Regions from separate parts of the Metabacillus sp. B2-18 genome, predicted to be linked through region 2. Evidence: a T-box and tRNA genes for the amino acid it is inferred to sense, from the RefSeq annotation. Region 2 holds a T-box; the other holds one or more tRNA genes.
The links. The T-box of region 2 lies ahead of leuS (leucine--tRNA ligase). A T-box ahead of a tRNA ligase gene usually reads a tRNA of that ligase, here a tRNA-Leu.
Positions count from the first base shown of each region.

Region 1 (9,125 bases), 1.7 Mb from region 2:
AAAAATTCGTATCAACCTAATTGCAGATACGTTCATCCTTTTTTCGGTCTTTTACATAAACATCCTAGTGATAAAAGTTATTTTAGTGCTACTTGCAATATACAAGCACTATTATTTCTTAAAGAAAATTAAAACGATTAAACCAAAGCAAAAAGAAGCTGATAAAATTTTTTATAGGAAGTGATTATTTAGCGAATGATTAAGGGAAGTGGATAAGATAATACCTTTTGGGGATGATTCAGTTATATCAAATTATGACGGATTTTTATCACTCATTAATAATGTGCACATTTAATAAAAAAATACACAGCATGATTTTTTTATGAAGGACGAGACTACTTACAGTGAAAATACAAAACGTATTGAAGTTTCGATCAGTTCAAATAAAACAATGCTCAAAAGTTTTTTAGCATTATTTCACTAGGATACCTGTTGCTAGCTTGGAAAATCTATAGATATTGAAACATTTACATGAGAGGTTTAGTAATGGAAGGGAGAGAAATTAATGGAATCATTATGGTTAGAGTATGCCTGGGCATTGTTGATTTTAATTGGGTTGGAAGGACTGTTATCTGCTGATAATGCGTTAGTGCTGGCAGTTATAGCTAAACATTTACCTGAGGATCAGAAAAAAAGAGCTATAAATTATGGAATTATCATGGCTTTTGTATTCAGGTTTCTTGCACTTTTTGCTATATCATTTATTGCGAATGTCTGGCAAATTCAGGCGATAGGTGCAGCTTATCTTCTTTACTTAGGATTAAAGCATATTATTCAGGCACGTTTCGGTAAAGAAAATGAAAATATTCGTGAGGAAGAAGAAAAGGAAGCAGCTGGTAAAGGTTTTTGGCCAACTGTAGGTAAGATAGCATTGGCAGACCTTGCTTTTGCGATTGATTCAATTCTTGCAGCAGTAGCACTGGCGCTTGGACTTCCGGATTCACCACTAGGCAATTTCGGTGGTATGGATGGAGGAAAGTTTATAGTAGTTGTTTTAGGAGGTATTGCTGGTCTTATCTTAATCAAGTTTGCAGCAACATGGTTTGTTCAGTTACTTGCAAAACGTCCAGCTCTGGAAACAACAGCATATGCAATTGTTGCTTGGGTAGGTGTTAAACTTGCAGTCATTACTTTGGCTCATGAAGATATCGGTATCTTAGATCATCATTTTCCACACAGCACGGTCTGGACTTTGATCTTTTATGGAGTGTTAGTTGGAATAGCCTTACTTGGATGGTTTGCACCTGCTAACAAGTCTTTAGAAAAAGATTTAACATAAAGTAAGTTTTTTGAATAATTCAAGTGTGAGTTAATGACAAAATTGACTCACACTTGAAATTTCAAAAGAATGATAAAAAGATGACCAGCATTCACTTAGGTCATCTTTTAGCTTTTTAAAGTCAGTTTTTCCCTTTTATTATTCTTCTGTTTTATTTAAATGAAGAGGAGGTGGAATTAGCCAACCTTTTTCTTTATTTAGTCGTAACACTTTGCCACCAAGTGCTGCTTTTTGTGTATGGAATTGACCAAACATCATAGCGATGTCTTCTCTAATTGCTTGACCAATCATTTGACTACATGCTACCAATCCAGCAGCTATGCTTGCGGATAAAGCTGCTGCAATTTCTTGATCCATAAACTTTGCTCCTGCTGGAATATCCTCTAAACGAGCGTTTGGACGTTCAGGTGGTGTAGGAGGAAGAGCGACTCCATTGTCTTTTAAAATTGTCTCAATCTGTTTCATTTCTTGTTGACATTGATCTATTGCTTCCATTAGCAATTTACTAAGGTCCTCATCTCCAGCATGATTAACCTTTGTCTGATATCCGGCAACTGCTGCTTTTGAAGTTAAAAGAAAAGACCAAGCACCAAAAACTTCTCCATAATGTAATGGCTCGTTTTGAGGATTACCACTTAAAATGCCCATTAAAACACTCCCTATTGTTTTTTTCATATCCATATAAAAATTCTCCTAATATTACTTACTGTCTTTTAGACAAAAAATAGTATGTGTTAAAACTTTCTTATTTAATCTTAATAAGAAAAATGGGCTTCTTTTTAGGCTCCTAAATGAATCATTCTTAGGATTAGACGGGCTCCAAATTTCGATATACGTATATACTATATCGTCTAAGTAATTTAAAATCGACAATTGAAAGGAAGATGTTTAAATGTACGGTTACGAAAACAGCCCTCATATGGCTGGTGCAAACATGCCTCATGTTGCTGCAGAAAATGTTCCTCATCAGCCTATGGTAATGCCTTATTATGAAGCTCCTGCTTATGGATATTGTGCTCCTGCTTATAGACCGAATACGTTCGCGCTTATTGTTGTGCTATTCATTTTGTTAATTATTATAGGTGCAACGATCTACGGTAATAAGTGTTAACCACATACACCTTTAAAAAGACACTATTGTAGTGTCTTTTTTATTTTCTACCTAACAGAATAGGATAAAGATGCCAAAATCACAGGTTATTACCACTACACAGAAGTATTTTTCCGTGATATATTATGAATACACGATACGTCATACAAATTATCGTGCTAACTCAGATATTTAACAATCGGTTAAAACCGAATTGTTTTAAACTACTCTAATATGGGATCGTTTTGGTATCGACAGGGATGGTTAAGCTTATATGGCGAGTCGAGTTGACGAGCTCGTAAAAACGTCAAAGCCTACAACTGGCAAACAACAAAACAACTTCGCTTTCGCTGCCTAACAACAGTCGATGCGGTTCCGCCCTCCATCGTCCATGTGGTAGGGATATGGGACTCAAACGTAGTGGACTACGCCTGATTCCACCGTCTGAGGAAGAAGGAAGAGAAGAAACAGACTAGCCACTTCAATGCCTGTCAGTGGGCTAAAGAAGAGGGCGAAACATAATTTTGCTGACTACACTCGTAGAAATATAAGTGGAAACACCTTTGCACACCGGTTCGAATCCGGTCGATTCCACCAAATTATGCCGATCATGCTCAAATTGGTAGAGTGACTTTTAGTTGAGGTTCGACTCCTCAGGGCGGCACCAAGAGGTATATTATTATTTTGCGATCGTGGCGGAATGGCAGACGCGCTAGGTTGAGGGCCTAGTGGGAGCGATCCCGTGGAGGTTCAAGTCCTCTCGGTTGCATTATTCATCCTGCAATGTTCGTTGCCCCTTCATGTTTTAAACCTTACTATTTATTAGGGATTCCTATATGATTAACCAATGTCACGCCTACCTTAGTAGGATTGCAGCAGGTTAATATGCGGAAACCCACCTGTTGAAAACAGGTTATCAAAACATATGGGGAAACGGCATAGGTGGGAATGATTTAAAAACAACATATATCATTTTCTTATACATACCGTTGATAGTCGGGGAGGTAGCGGTGCCCTGTAACTCGCAACCCGCTCTAGCGAGGATGAATTCCTTTTTAGCGGTATGATAATGGAAGGTTTGCCTTATATAAGCGGTGTTGACTTTCGGAGTCCTCGCAATAGAAACCCATGAATCTGGTCAGGACGGGAACGAAGCAGCCATAAGTGGGACAATCTATGTGTCGAAGGGTAGCTTTGAATGAGCTGGCTGTATAAGTAGCGCTTGTGTTGTCATATCAATAAAAGGTTCAACGGTGCTATATGGGGCCTTAGCTCAGCTGGGAGAGCTCCTGCTTTGCACGCAGGAGGTCAGCGGTTCGATCCCGCTAGGCTCCACCATTAATACGGTATGTGCAATGCGACATGCACAAGTTTAGTCATACATAACAAAAAGCTTTTGTACAAAGAGTACAAAAGCTTTTTCGTAATTATTTATAGTATTTACATATAATCGTAAACTGAATCTTCAAAATAGAGCCAGTGAAAATATTCAATTTGTGGATCTGACATCTCCGCGATTTCCTTTTCATTGAATTTGCGTTTGTCTAATAAATCCTTCACTTTGATTTCTCTTGCTAATTGGCTCATGGTATATCCTCCTTATTAATAAGAAGTAACGTTGTTGTTACAATCTTGTAAGCGTTTACTGTTATTTCTTATTTTCATTATATATCTCAAATCGATATGAAACAAATATCAATTTGAGATAAATATTTGAAAAATGATATAGAATTGTAATCTACAACAGCTACTCCCAAATCTTCTGGATTTTGTTACACATGAAAGTGAACGAGTACGGTGTCTCCCTCTTGAATTGAATGTTTCACCACGAGTGCTTTGTGTGGGATAATAAATTTCCTTAATAAAATCTTTTATATGTATAAAGAAATAAATATTATAAAGATAAGAAGTAGATTCACTGGATTTAGCTTGAAGTGTATAGAATGATAGGAAAAGCAGGATTTTTAACCTTTTATTATTTGAACAAAACAAAATACTTTTTTATTGAATAGAAAGATAAAATGATTTCTATTGATAAAATAATTTTAAGGAGATAATGAGCATGAGTATTCGTTTTGAATCGCAAAAAAATCTAAAAGTATCCAAACAAAAGGCATACACAGCTTTACTTGATCTTGACTCTGCCGAGAATTGGATGCAAGGCTTTGTAGGAATAGAGCGGCTCGATGAAGGACCATTGAAGGTAGGAAGTGAATGGAAGGAAACAAGAAAGATGTTTGGAAAGGAAGCTTCAGAGTACTTTGAAGTTGTGGAACTCAAAGAACCAGATAAAATTGTGCTTCGCTGTGATGGAACAAAAGGAACGACAGGAAAAGGCGAATTTTTGTTTACATACACCCTTTCTTCAATAAATGATCATACAGAGGTTAAATTGAATGGAGAAATAAATGGACTTTCCGGGTTATCGAAAATCTTTGGTAAATTGGTTGTCGGCTCATTTAAAAAAGCATGTGAAAAAGACTTAGATGCATTAAAAAAACATTTAGAGAATGAACAATAAAGGATAAACGAAAAACGATAAAGGAGTATCAATTATTAATTATCTTCAGCTAAGCAATAGAAGACCCGTGAAAAACGCAGAGGAGAAATGGTTGATATTTTATCTCAAGGCTATAAATCAGTTGATTTGTTTCGACAAAAGAAAAAATTATGATTTTGTATAAGGGGAGTTATCTGTTATGACAACATCTAAAAAACTTAAGTTCTGTGAAGAAGGGCACAAATACTTTAAAAGTAGCAATTGCCCAACTTGTCCGATTTGTGAGCAAGAAAGCAAACCAGAAAGGGCTTTCTCTCAAAGCTATCTGCACCAGCTAGACGAGCTTTAGAAAACAATGGAATTTATACATTGCAACAACTTTCTTCATATAGCGAAAAAGAAATTTTACGTTTTCACGGAATGGGACCAGCTTCATTACCAAAGCTTACGTCTGCTTTGAAGGAAGAGGGTTTAGCATTTAGACAGGATAACTTAATATAAGAAAAGAAAGAGCCTCTGATTAGTAATAGAGGCTCTTACTATGTCCCAAAACTAATCTTAGTTAACAGAAACAAATACTTCATCAACATTTTTGTTAGCTGCACGAACTTGATTCTCTATTTTCTGTTTAAGCTGACTTGAAACCTGTGTTGAGTGACCAGTACGAGTATTTCGATTATCAGTATCTACATTAGTAGTAAAATTTGTGTTATTTCCTAAGCCAGGTCTAGTTGTTGAGGGATTATTTGTACCCGGTGTTTCATTTATTCTTTCAGCCATCTCTGTACTATTGTTTCGATCAGCAGTATTTGCTGTTTTTGAATGACGGTTATTGAATCCCACATTATTATATTCATTTGCCATTCCACGTAAATTCGTGTTAGTTCCTGTTGTTCCAGAATTAGTAGCACTGTTATTACCAACAGTAGTTCCATTGTTATTATTCGTGTTTCCATTTTTGTTTAAACGAACCGTAACATAAGCATCGTTGCCTCTCATGATCACTCTTGCTTGAGATACTTCATCTAGACGCTCAACATTTTTTGTTGCACGTGTTTGGACAGTTGCATTTTGATTACTGTTAGTATCATTCTCGTTGTAGTTTACTCTTGTTATTGGAGCCTGATCATTTCTCAATCCCATATTTGTTGCGTTATCTGTTTGATTGCCTGCACAGCCTGTAACACTTAGAATGCAAGCTGCTGATAAGATCGTTACAAGTCCTTTTTTCATCACCATCATCCCCTAAATAGTAAAGTTCATTTTTAGAATATCTAAATAAGTACAAACTATCCGATGTGAACAAATCCATAATATGAAAAATAAGGCTATTGAAAGATGGGAGAGGATGAAGCTAGTCAAATTTGGAACAATAAAGATATAACTCAAGTCAAGGGAGGTTTCAATTATGAACAAACAGAATAAATTAAATCAACATAAGAATTTTAAGGAAAACTCATATGAGATTGAAAAAGAAACGAAAGGAACCATGCATCTAAAAAATGCTCCTACACCACATATTGAGGGACATCAAATTACTGAAGATATGGAGTAGGTAGATATAAAAAAGACAGAGGACTAGCCCCTGTCTTTTCGATTAGTTTTTCTTACTATTGCTCGGTACTTCACAACCATCGTCGGTACAAATAGCACCTTCACCACTGTCAAAGCGTAGCTCCTGAAACTTAGGTTTTGGTTTTTCTTCCTCCCAAAATTGTGTAAGTGCACGTGAAAATGTTTCTTGTGGTTGAGCACCTGATATGGAATACTTCTGATTCACAACAAAGAAAGGTACGCCTGTTACACCGATTTGTTGAGCTGTTCTTTCATCGCCTCTCACTTCATTTGCAAAGGCTGTTTCGTCATTTAACACTTCTAAAGCTTTACTGCGATCTATTCCTGCAGCCTCTGCAAGGTCAGCCAATGTATAGATGTCCCCGACATTTTTTGTATCTGTAAAATAAGCATGCAATAGTTTTTCAGTTAATTCTGTTTCTTTTCCAATTGTTTTGGCGAATTTATTTAAACGGTGAGCATTAAAGGTATTCGTTGGCTTCATATCTTCATAGTTAAATGTTATACCAAGGTCAGAAGCTTGTTGAATAAGACCTTTATTCATTTCTCTAACTTGTTGTTCACTTGCTCCAAATTTAGCTGCTAATGCCTGATAAATACCTTGTTCAGTTTGTATTGGAGCATTAGGGTCCAATTCAAAGCTTTTAAACTCAACCTCTACTTGGTCTTTATGTGGAAATTGATCTAGAGCCATTTCTAAACGGCGTTTACCTATATAACAAAACGGACAGACAAAATCTGACCATACTTCTATTTTCATACCTTACACCTCGTTGATTAATTTTTTACTAATTGTAGCATACGTCCCAGTAAAATCTAAAAATGATGCTTGGGATTAGATTATCGTTTTTAATATCTATAGAATTTATTGAATTTAAGGATTAAAAATGTAATGAGAACTATTACATAATAGTTAGTTTACATGCTGTCTGTCTCTAAGTTCTATCTACAGCTAATAATCATATAAATTAGTGGTTAATCAATTACGGAGGTGGTGATTATTTGGATAAGTCATCAAAGAACAACAAGAAAAATAAAAAGAATGAGCAACTTGATCAGTATCGTATTCAAAATACAGGTAAAAAAATAACAACAAATGAAGGGTTAAAGATTGCTAACAATCATGCAACCTTAAAGGCGGGCGATCGTGGTCCAGTATTAATGCAGGACTTTCATTTTTTTCAAAAACAGATGCATTTTGACCAGGAACGCATACCTGAAAGAGTTGTTCATGCTAGAGGAGCAGGTGCCCATGGTGAATTTGAACTATATAAGTCTATGAAACAATATACTAAAGCAGGCTTCTTACAAGAACCCGGGACCAAGACACCTGTATTTGCTCGGTTTTCAACAGTCCAAGGGGGTAGAGGTTCTAAGGATACTGCTCGAGATATTCGTGGTTTTGCAGTTAAGTTTTATACGGAAGAAGGGAATTATGATTTATTAGGACTTCAATTTCCTATATTCGTACTTCATGATGCCTTTAAGTTTGTGGATTCCCAGCATGCACTTAAACCTGAACCACATAACGAAATGCCAACTGCCTCTGCTGCACATGATAATTTTTGGGATTTTGTTGCGAATAATCAGGAGTCAGCACATTTTGTGATGTGGGCGATGTCAGATCGAGCCATTCCAAGAAGTTGGCGCATGATGGAAGGGTTTGCTATTAATACGTTCCGATTTGTAAATGATCAAGGAAAAGCAACATTCGTGAAGTTTCATTGGAAGCCAGTTCTGGGTGTTCACTCATTACTAATGGAAGAAGCACAAATTATTGGTGGTGTTGATCCAGATTATCATAGGCGGGATTTATATGAATGTATTAAAAAAGGAGCTTATCCGGAATTTGAATTGGGTGTTCAGATGATCCCTGAAGAAGATGAGCACAAGTTTGATTTTGATGTTTTAGATCCAACAAAGGTTTGGCCTGAGGAGATTATACCTGTAGACATTGTTGGTAAAATGACATTAAATAAAAATGTTGATAACTTCTTTGCTGAAACAGAACAAGTTGCATTTGATGTAACAAATCTTGTACCGGGAATTGACTTTACAGACGATCCTATTTTACAAGGAAGAACATTTACTTATAAAATCACTCAGTCACATCGTCTTGGTGGACCCAATTATCAGGAAATCCCCATTAACCAATCTCTTTGCCCATTCCATAATAACCAGCGTGAAGGCTTTAAAAGACATCGAATTGATGTTGATCAAGTAAACTATTATAAAAATTCAATTGCAAACAACACCCCAGGTCCTACAAGTCCCGAAGAAGGTGGATATCATCATTATCCAGAGAAAGTAGAAGGGCGTAAGGTAAAGGCTAGTAGTGATTCTTTCAAAGATTTCTTTTCACACGCAAGATTGTTTTGGAATAGTTTGTCACATGTAGAGAAGCAGCACGTTATTGAAGCTTTTAGCTTTGAACTTGGAAAAGTAGATAACCTGTCCGTTCGACAGCAAGTTGTCGATATGTTTGCAAATGTGGATAAAGAGATGGCAACCATCATTGCAAATCATATTGCAGCAGATCTTCCTAAAGGAAATCATGTTCCAGTTACAGCCTCATCACCAGCACTTAGCCAAGCAAATACAAAACACTACCCACACACATTAACGGTTGGTGTAATTATTGCAAACGGTTTTAATGGGAATGAGGTAAAGGAAACTTTGGA
Region 1 is NZ_CP088245.1:2,153,603-2,162,727, forward strand. Features, by position in the region: gene LPC09_RS10795 (YbaN family protein) at 1-184, shown strand, start outside; gene LPC09_RS10800 (TerC family protein) at 506-1,279, shown strand; gene LPC09_RS10805 (DUF3231 family protein) at 1,418-1,927, opposite strand; gene LPC09_RS27595 (YjcZ family sporulation protein) at 2,259-2,390, shown strand; RNA gene ssrA (transfer-messenger RNA) at 2,606-2,966, shown strand; tRNA gene LPC09_RS10820 (tRNA-Leu) at 3,056-3,138, shown strand; RNA gene ssrS (6S RNA) at 3,142-3,322, shown strand; RNA gene ffs (signal recognition particle sRNA large type) at 3,357-3,622, shown strand; tRNA gene LPC09_RS10835 (tRNA-Ala) at 3,632-3,707, shown strand; gene LPC09_RS10840 (hypothetical protein) at 3,810-3,956, opposite strand; gene LPC09_RS10845 (SRPBCC family protein) at 4,432-4,890, shown strand; partial or broken gene LPC09_RS27600 (YdeI/OmpD-associated family protein) at 4,951-5,043, shown strand; partial or broken gene LPC09_RS10855 (RNA polymerase alpha subunit C-terminal domain-containing protein) at 5,069-5,370, shown strand; gene LPC09_RS10860 (hypothetical protein) at 5,428-6,102, opposite strand; gene LPC09_RS10865 (hypothetical protein) at 6,278-6,424, shown strand; gene LPC09_RS10870 (DsbA family oxidoreductase) at 6,467-7,204, opposite strand; gene LPC09_RS10875 (catalase) at 7,447-9,125, shown strand, end outside.
Region 1: it has a tRNA-Leu gene. The T-box ahead of leuS (leucine--tRNA ligase) is inferred to sense a tRNA for this amino acid. The anticodon was not compared.

Region 2 (9,125 bases):
GCATAACAAGTATGCCTGCCTTAAACATCCTTCGGCTCGTTTGATAATCCCCTAAAGCATTATATTTTGAAACAAATTTAGATACTGCTGCTGGAAACCCTGCTGTTGCAACACTTAAAAAAATTGTATATTGTGCATAACCTGCATGAAACAATCCTCCACCAGTTGTTCCCACCATCGCAGCAAAAGGAATTAAATAAATCATTCCTAAAATTCTTGATATGTATGTACCTAATGTTAATACGAACGTTCCTCGTAGCAAATTATTAGACATTTTTCTTACTCACCATTCTTCTCTATGAAGATTCAACTTTTCTATTTTACCATAAACCCACATATATACCATAAGCATTGTGATTCATCATTATTTTTCATCACTTTTTACTTTTTACGTTCTTCAGATATAATATGGTAGCAGACAAGTAAAAAAGGTGTGAATTAGATGAATTATGATGTAGTTGTAATTGGTGGAGGCCCATCAGGATTAATGGCCTCAATTGCTGCAGGAGAAAAAGGGGCTCGTGTACTTCTATTAGATAAAGGAAATAAACTAGGAAGAAAGCTTGCCATATCAGGTGGTGGTCGTTGTAATGTAACAAATAGATTGCCGATAGATGAGATTATTAAACATATACCCGGAAATGGCCGTTTTTTATATAGTGCTTTCTCAGAATTCAGCAATGAAGATATTATCCGTTTTTTTGAAAATCTAGGTATTCAATTAAAAGAAGAAGATCATGGTCGAATGTTTCCTGTCACGGACAAAGCGCAATCTGTCGTTGATGCACTAATTAGCGAATTAAAGCGTTTAAATGTGGAAATACGTACAAATGAACCTGTAAAAGAAGTGATATACGATGCGGAAAAGGTAACAAGTATTGTACTCGTTAACGGAGAAACAATTTTAACAAGGGCAGTTGTACTAGCTGTTGGCGGAAAAAGCGTGCCACATACCGGGAGTACAGGTGATGGATATGCCTGGGCTGAAAATGCCGGACATACGATTACGGAATTGTTTCCAACTGAAGTACCAATTACATCAAATGAACCATTTATTCAGGAAAAAGCTCTACAAGGACTCTCTTTACGTGATGTGGCACTCAGTGTTCTTAATCCAAAAGGAAAAACAATTATTACCCATAAAATGGATATGATTTTCACTCACTTCGGAATATCAGGTCCAGCTGTTTTAAGATGTAGTCAATATGTGGTCAAGGCTATGAAAAAGTTCAAAACAAATGCGATTACTGTTAGTATTGATGCCCTGCCTGATCAAAAAGAGGAACAGCTTTTTCAATCAATTGTTAAAGATTTAAAACAGGATTCAAAAAAAGCAATAAAAAATGTGTTAAAAGGATTGCTACCTGAACGGTATTTACTCTTTTTGTTGGAAAAAAATCAAATTGATTCGTTAGTTACGTATGATAATCTATCAAATGAAAAATTGCGCTCTTTTGTACAAGATTGCAAGCAATTTCAATTTCAAGTCCATGGTACACTATCAATTGAGAAAGCATTTGTAACCGGAGGTGGTGTATCTGTAAAAGAAATTCACCCGAAGGAAATGTCATCCAAACTAAAAGCGGGGTTATATTTCTGTGGTGAGATACTAGATATACACGGATATACAGGTGGCTATAATATTACATCAGCTTTAGTAACCGGCCGACTTGCTGGATCAAATGCTGCTATTTACTCTAAAGAATAAAATCACTTCTCCATTCTAGTAATAAATTTAGACAAGCTGTCATACAAATTATTAAAATGGAAATTAGGAAGTGATCATGATGTTAAAAGTGGCGCTTTTTGATGAAGAACACGAAAAAGATCTAGAAGAAGAAATCAATGGATTTCTAGCGAACCTTGGAGAAAATCAGGTTAGAGATATAAAGTTCAGCGTATCAGTATCCATAGACGAGGATGGAGAACAAATCTATTGTTACTCAGCTCTTGTTATTTACCGGGAAAAGTAAAATAAAAAACTGCTCGTCATTTATAAGACAAGCAGTTTTTTATTTTAAGCTAGTTGACTCTTCGGCTTTGTTTCACCTTTATAATCAAGCATGCCACCAGTCATGTTAACAACATCGTATCCTTTGTCTTGTAGATAAGCACAAACATTTCCACTTCTTCCACCTGAGCGACAAATGTAAATCGTTTCTTTATCTTTATCAAGTGCATCTAAATGCTCCGGAATATCATTCATACGAATATGCTTCGCTTGCGGAATCATGCCTGCTTCTACTTCTTCGTCTTCACGAACATCTATTAGCTCAAGCTTTTCCCCATTTTCTAATCTTTTTTGTACCTCTTCAGGAGAAATTTCTTTAAATTCAGACATTATGTACACCCTTTCAGTTTTAATAGTTGCATTATATCAAAGTAGTTTGTGAGGTGCTAGTTTGCTGAATTTCTTTATTTGACGCTTTTAGAGATATATTTGATATTTTGCTTAATTTATTAGTCAATTTATATGATTTATTTGCTAATTTTGACCAAATATTAGTTTTTCGACAATCCACGACATGCACAAACAAACAAACAAGCCCGACTCACAATGAGCCGGACTTGCCAATTCCAAAACACGTACTAGTTCGCTACAATATTCACAAGCTTACCAGGTACGGCAATTACTTTACGTATTGTTTTTCCTTCTACATGTTCTTTCACACGGTCATCGTCCAGCGCAATTTGTTCTAACTGATCTTTTGTAACATCTTTTGCTACTAAAAGCTTTGCACGGACTTTTCCGTTTACCTGAACAACGATTTCCACTTCATTTTCTACAAGTTTCGCTTCATCAAATGATGGCCATGCTTCATAAGAAATCGTGCTGCTGTGGCCTAATTTGCTCCATAGCTCTTCTGCTAAATGAGGCGCAATTGGAGATAGAAGTTTCACAACACCTTCCACATACTCTTTTGGAAGCACTGTTTGTTTATATGCTTCATTAATGAAGACCATAAGCTGTGAAATAGCTGTATTAAAGCGTAGTCCTTCCAAATCTTCTGATACTTTTTTCACCGTTTGATGATAAACGCGTTCAAGAGCATCGCTTGTTTCATCAACAACCTTTGGACTTAACTCACCATTATCTTCAATGAATAAACGCCATACGCGATCTAAGAAACGTCTTGCTCCATCAAGACCTGTTGTCGACCAGGCAATTGATGCTTCTAATGGTCCCATAAACATTTCATAAAGACGAAGTGTGTCCGCACCATGTGATGAAACAATCTCATCCGGATTCACAACATTTCCTTTAGATTTACTCATTTTTTCATTGTTTTCACCAAGAATCATTCCTTGGTTAAATAGCTTTTGGAATGGCTCTTTCGTTGGAACAACACCGATATCATATAAAAACTTATGCCAAAAGCGAGCGTACAATAAGTGAAGAACTGCGTGCTCTGCTCCACCGATATAAATATCAACAGGTAACCATTGCTTTAACTTTGCATCATCTGCAAGAGCTTCGCTGTTTTTTGGATCGATGTAACGTAGGTAATACCAGCAGCTTCCAGCCCATTGCGGCATTGTATTTGTTTCACGACGACCTTTTTTACCTGTTACAGGATCAACAACATTTACAAAATCATCAATAATTGCAAGTGGTGATTCCCCTGTTCCAGATGGTCTAATTTCTGTTGTTTTTGGTAATACAAGTGGAAGTTCTTCTTCTGGAACAGCAGACATTGTACCATCTTCCCAATGAATAATTGGAATTGGCTCACCCCAATAACGTTGACGGCTGAATAACCAGTCACGAAGACGGTAAGTTACTTTCTTTTCACCTTTTTTGTTTTGTTCAAGCCATGCGATCGCTTTTTCAATTGCTTCTTGTTTGCCAAGTCCGTTTAAGAAATCAGAGTTAACGTGTTCACCGTCACCAGTGTATGCTTCCTTCGTCACGTCTCCACCACTCACAACTTCTTTAATCGGAAGATCAAACTTTACAGCAAATTCATAGTCTCGCTCATCATGTGCAGGAACTGCCATAATCGCACCAGTACCGTAAGTTACAAGTACATAATCTGCAATCCATATTGGCATTTTTTCACCGTTTACAGGGTTAATAGCATAAGCACCTGTAAATACGCCTGTTTTATCTTTTGAAAGCTCTGTACGTTCTAAATCACTCTTATGTTTTACTTCGTCAATATAGGCCTCAACTGCTTGTTTTTGATCCTCAGTTGTAATTTTTTCAATAAAAGAATGCTCTGGAGCTAAAACAGCGTATGTTGCACCAAATAATGTATCAGGACGAGTAGTGAAAACAGTAAATGTTTCATCATGTCCCTCAATATCAAATGTTACATGAGCACCTTCAGAACGGCCAATCCAGTTACGCTGCATATCTTTAATGCTTTCTGGCCAGTCAACGTCTTCTAAGTCTTCAAGAAGACGGTCAGCATATGCTGTAATTTTCAGCATCCATTGCTTCATTGGACGTCGCTCAACTGGATGACCTCCACGCTCACTTTTCCCATCAATAACTTCTTCATTTGCTAAAACGGTACCTAACGCAGGGCACCAGTTTACAGGTACTTCATCTACATAAGCCAAACCTTTTTTATAAAGCTGCAAAAAGATCCATTGAGTCCATTTGTAATATTCAGGATCTGTTGTATTTACTTCGCGATCCCAATCATAGGAAAACCCTAGTGCTTGAATTTGTCTTCTGAAATTATCAATGTTTTGCTTTGTAAATTCAGCAGGGTCATTTCCTGTATCAAGCGCGTACTGTTCAGCAGGTAAACCAAATGCATCCCACCCCATTGGATGAAGAACATTATACCCTTGCATACGTTTCATACGAGATAAAATGTCTGTTGCTGTATATCCTTCAGGATGTCCTACATGGAGGCCCGCTCCTGATGGATATGGGAACATGTCCAATGCATAGAACTTCGGTTTTTCTGTATCTTCTGTTGTTTTAAATGTTTTATTATGTAACCAATAATCTTGCCATTTCTTTTCAATCTCTTGATGATTGAAGCTCATCTGTTTTCCTCCTTAAAGCTTGCTCTTAATTTATTTTATAACCTGTTGAACGGGTCAAAGCTTTCTAAAGTCCATAAAAACGAAAAAACCCCGCATCCCAAACAGGGACGAGAGGCTTAATTCCCGTGGTACCACCCAACTTTGGCATAGTGTGATTATGCCCACTTTGACATCCGTAACGTGGATAGACGACAAATATTACTTGATATATTTCTCTTTCACATTTGTAACTCAAAGGCGAGTTCATTAGCAAAAACTGGTTGACTCTCACCATCCGTCAACTCTCTGAGCACATTTTCACTAATTACTATTCCTTTTCTCCGTTCATTTCGTATATAGATTTAAGATTATTTTATATAAATTTGTCGTGATATGCAAGTATAGGCATCATTTACGATTTTTCTTTCAACATAAAGAGACTTGCGAACATTCTCGCAAGTCCCATTTCTCCTATTGAACTGTATATCCACCATCTATTACGACCGCCTGACCTGTTACTCCACCAGCCTTTTCACTAGTTAAGAAAATCGTATAGTCTGCAACTTCTTTTACAGAGAGCAGCCTTTTTTGCGGAATAAGCGGATACAAAACCTCTTCTAATACATTTTCTAGAGGTACATTTCTTGTATCAGCAAGATCTTGAAGCTGATTTCGCACAAGCGGAGTATCTACGTATCCAGGGCAGATTGCATTAACGGTAATTCCATGTGGTGCTCCTTCCAAAGCAGCCACTTTTGTTAACCCAATAACTCCATGCTTTGCACTATTATAGGCAGCCTTACCAGCAAACCCTATTAATCCGTTAATAGATGACATATTTATAATTCTTCCAAACTTTTGTTCTTTCATAATCGGAAAAACATGTTTTGTAGCGACAAAAGGAGCTACGAGCATAACTTTTGTTAGCAATTCGAATTTTTCAGTCGGAAAATCCTCGATATGAGCAACATGCTGTAGACCTGCATTATTTATTAGCGTATCAACTCTTCCATAATGCTCCTTCGTTTTTTTCACAACATCAATAATGTCTTGTTCATTTGTTACATCACATCTAAGTCCAATCACATCATAGCCTTGATTTTGCAATTCTTTTGTACTCATTAAAACCTGCTCTTCATTCAAGTCTGTTAATACAACCTTTGCTCCTTCTAACGCAAAAGCTCTAGCCAGTTCAAAGCCTATGCCTTGTGCTGCTCCTGTTAGTAGTACTACTTGAGCCTGAACCAAAATAACCAACCTCCGTTTCTATATACCTAATCCAAATGAAAATAATATAATTGCTAAAACAACGCCTAGTAGCGGAACAATGACAGTGAGTGCACCTACAGGATTGTATGCATCCTGATGAGACTCTCCACAAATTGCACGAACAGTTGTCACAACATATCCGTTATGTGGGAGAGAATCTAATGCACCAGATGATATCGACACAACCCGGTGTAAAGCCTCCGGATTCACGCCCATATCCATATAGTGTGGTGCTAGTAATGGTAAGGCAATGGCCTGACCTCCAGAGGCTGAGCCTGTCATACCAGCAATCACACTGACCGCAATAGCTCCACCAATTAACGGGCTTCCTGGAATACTAGTCATGGCATTTACAGCTACTTCAAATGCTGGTACCGCCTTTGCAACACCACCAAACCCTACTACTGCCGCTGTGTTCCCAAGGGCTAATAATGCTCCAAGTGTTCCTTCTGATACAGCATTCCAGAACGATTTAAAATACTTACGGTTTAATAGATAAGTAGCAATAACTCCACCTAGTAAGGCAATAATTAATGCTGATTGCTGCAAGGAATCGTGGAAAATAAACGAAATAACTAACACAACAAATAACGGAATTACTCCAAATAACGGATTTGGTAAAGCTTTGTGTTCATTTACAGGATCATTGTCTCTTGCAACAAATTTCTCACCACGTGCTACTGCTTTTGAAATCATTCTTCTTAGCCACCAATAACCAAATACCATCATAAACACAGCAACAATTAAACTAACTTCCCACCCTGCATACGGAGAAGTACCTAAATATTCAATCGGAATCCAGTTTTGAATCTCTGGTGAACCTGCTGATGTCATTGTAAAGGTAACAGATCCAAAAGCGAGTGCCGCTGGAATAAAGCGGCGTGGCAGATCTGCTTCTCTAAATAAACTAACCGCCATTGGATAAACAGAAAATGCGACAACGAATAAACTAACACCACCGTATGTTAACACCGCACATGCAATAACAATGGCAAGTACAGCTCTTTTCATCCCAATTTTACTTACAATCCATTTTGAGACACTATCTGCTGCCCCACTATCTTCCATTACTTTTCCAAAAATGGCCCCTAGTAAAAACATGAGATACCAAGAAGCAATAAATCCAGAAAAACCAGTCATATAATTTCCTACTAAATTTGCCTCACCTTCTCCCACTAATTGTGGAAAAAGTGGTAAACCACTAAATACAGCAACAAATAAAGCACATAACGGACCTGCTACTAATAAGTTCATACCCCTCATTGTTAAAAAAATTAAAAGTGCTAAACCACCAATTAATCCAATCATACTTAACATCTGTCTTCCCCCTTTGCTTGACTATAAGTCTTAAGAATGGTAACCGCTTTCATTTCTAAGTAATCCTTTTTAGAACACTCCCTTATTCACCAGGCACCTTTTCTTTAAACAACAAATATACATTCTGCATTTTATACCTCCTTTCAACTTCACAATTATAAAAGCAAGAAGTATGCCAACAAGCATAAACTGAGTAAATAATTACATATCAAAGAATACCCGCTATGTTATAACTCTTTTTCTACTATACTTATTCCGGATTTCTGGAATACTTTAAAAAATCATAGCTAGTCCACATCATCCTAAAGGTTATTTTCAAGCATTAAAAGAGCAGTCCAAAATCTTGGACTGCATTCCGGATATTCGGACTTATTCAAGACCATATTTTTGAATTTTTTCATACATACTAGACTTACTGATTCCTAACGCTTTAGCAGCGGCCTTTTTATCTCCTTTGTATTTCTGAATCATTTTAAGTAAAATTTCTTTTTCTGCATCATTTAGCATGTCTTTTAATGTTAATGCTGATTCTGATTTCGAATGATAAATTGTTGATTGTTTTATATAATCAGGAATAGAGTCTAATGTAATTAGATCTGATTTGGCTAAGTGAATAGCAGCTTCAATAACATTTTCTAGCTCACGAATATTTCCTTGCCAATGATAATGGTAAAACGTATCCATCACATCTTCATGAATCATTGAAATTCTCTTTCCTGTTCGAATTGAAACCTTTTTGATAAATTGGCGAACTAAAACCTCTAAATCTTCCTTACGTTCTCTTAGGGGAGGAATAAACAAAGGAATCACACTTATTCTGTAATATAGATCACTACGGAAATCATTTGTTTTCATCAAATCTTCCAATGGTCTATTTGTTGCAGTAATAACTCGAACATCCAAAGGTATTGTTTTGGTGGATCCTACAGGTTCGACTTCTTTTTCCTGAAGAACACGAAGCAGCTTTACCTGCATTTGCAAGCTCATATCACCGATTTCATCTAAAAAAATGGTTCCACCATTAGCCTGCTGAAATTTCCCCTTTTTTCCGCCCTTTTTAGCTCCAGTAAAAGCACCATCTTCATACCCGAATAATTCCGATTCAAGCAGATGCTCCGGGATCGCACCACAGTTAACCTTTACAAACGGCTTATCACTTCTATGACTTAAAAGATGGATGCTATGAGCAAATAATTCTTTTCCCGTCCCACTTTCTCCCCTAATGAGAACTGAGCTATCAGTTGCTGCAATTGATTTGACTTTTTCCTTTAACCCGGCCATAATGGCTGATTTTGAATGAATGTCGTTTAATGTGTATTTTGCTCCTGTATCATCTTGCTGTTCGATAAACGATTGAATAGATGACAAATGGTGACGAACATGTGAGTTCATTTCACTCCATTCCTTCGTATCTCTAAACATAACGGTACCAAACGCTCCAACCACCTTACCGTCAGCAATAATCGGAATCCGGTTTGCAATCATATAATTACCACGAATATATTGAAGATCAGCAATTTCCTCTTCACCGTTTTTGACAACAATATGCATTCTTG
Region 2 is NZ_CP088245.1:3,807,144-3,816,268, forward strand. Features, by position in the region: gene LPC09_RS19290 (putative polysaccharide biosynthesis protein) at 1-274, opposite strand, end outside; gene LPC09_RS19295 (BaiN/RdsA family NAD(P)/FAD-dependent oxidoreductase) at 443-1,708, shown strand; gene LPC09_RS19300 (sporulation protein Cse60) at 1,788-1,973, shown strand; gene LPC09_RS19305 (rhodanese-like domain-containing protein) at 2,018-2,341, opposite strand; gene leuS (leucine--tRNA ligase) at 2,590-5,004, opposite strand; T-box leader at 5,105-5,334, opposite strand; gene LPC09_RS19315 (3-hydroxybutyrate dehydrogenase) at 5,455-6,231, opposite strand; gene LPC09_RS19320 (GntP family permease) at 6,250-7,569, opposite strand; partial or broken gene LPC09_RS19325 (sigma-54 interaction domain-containing protein) at 7,939-9,125, opposite strand, start outside.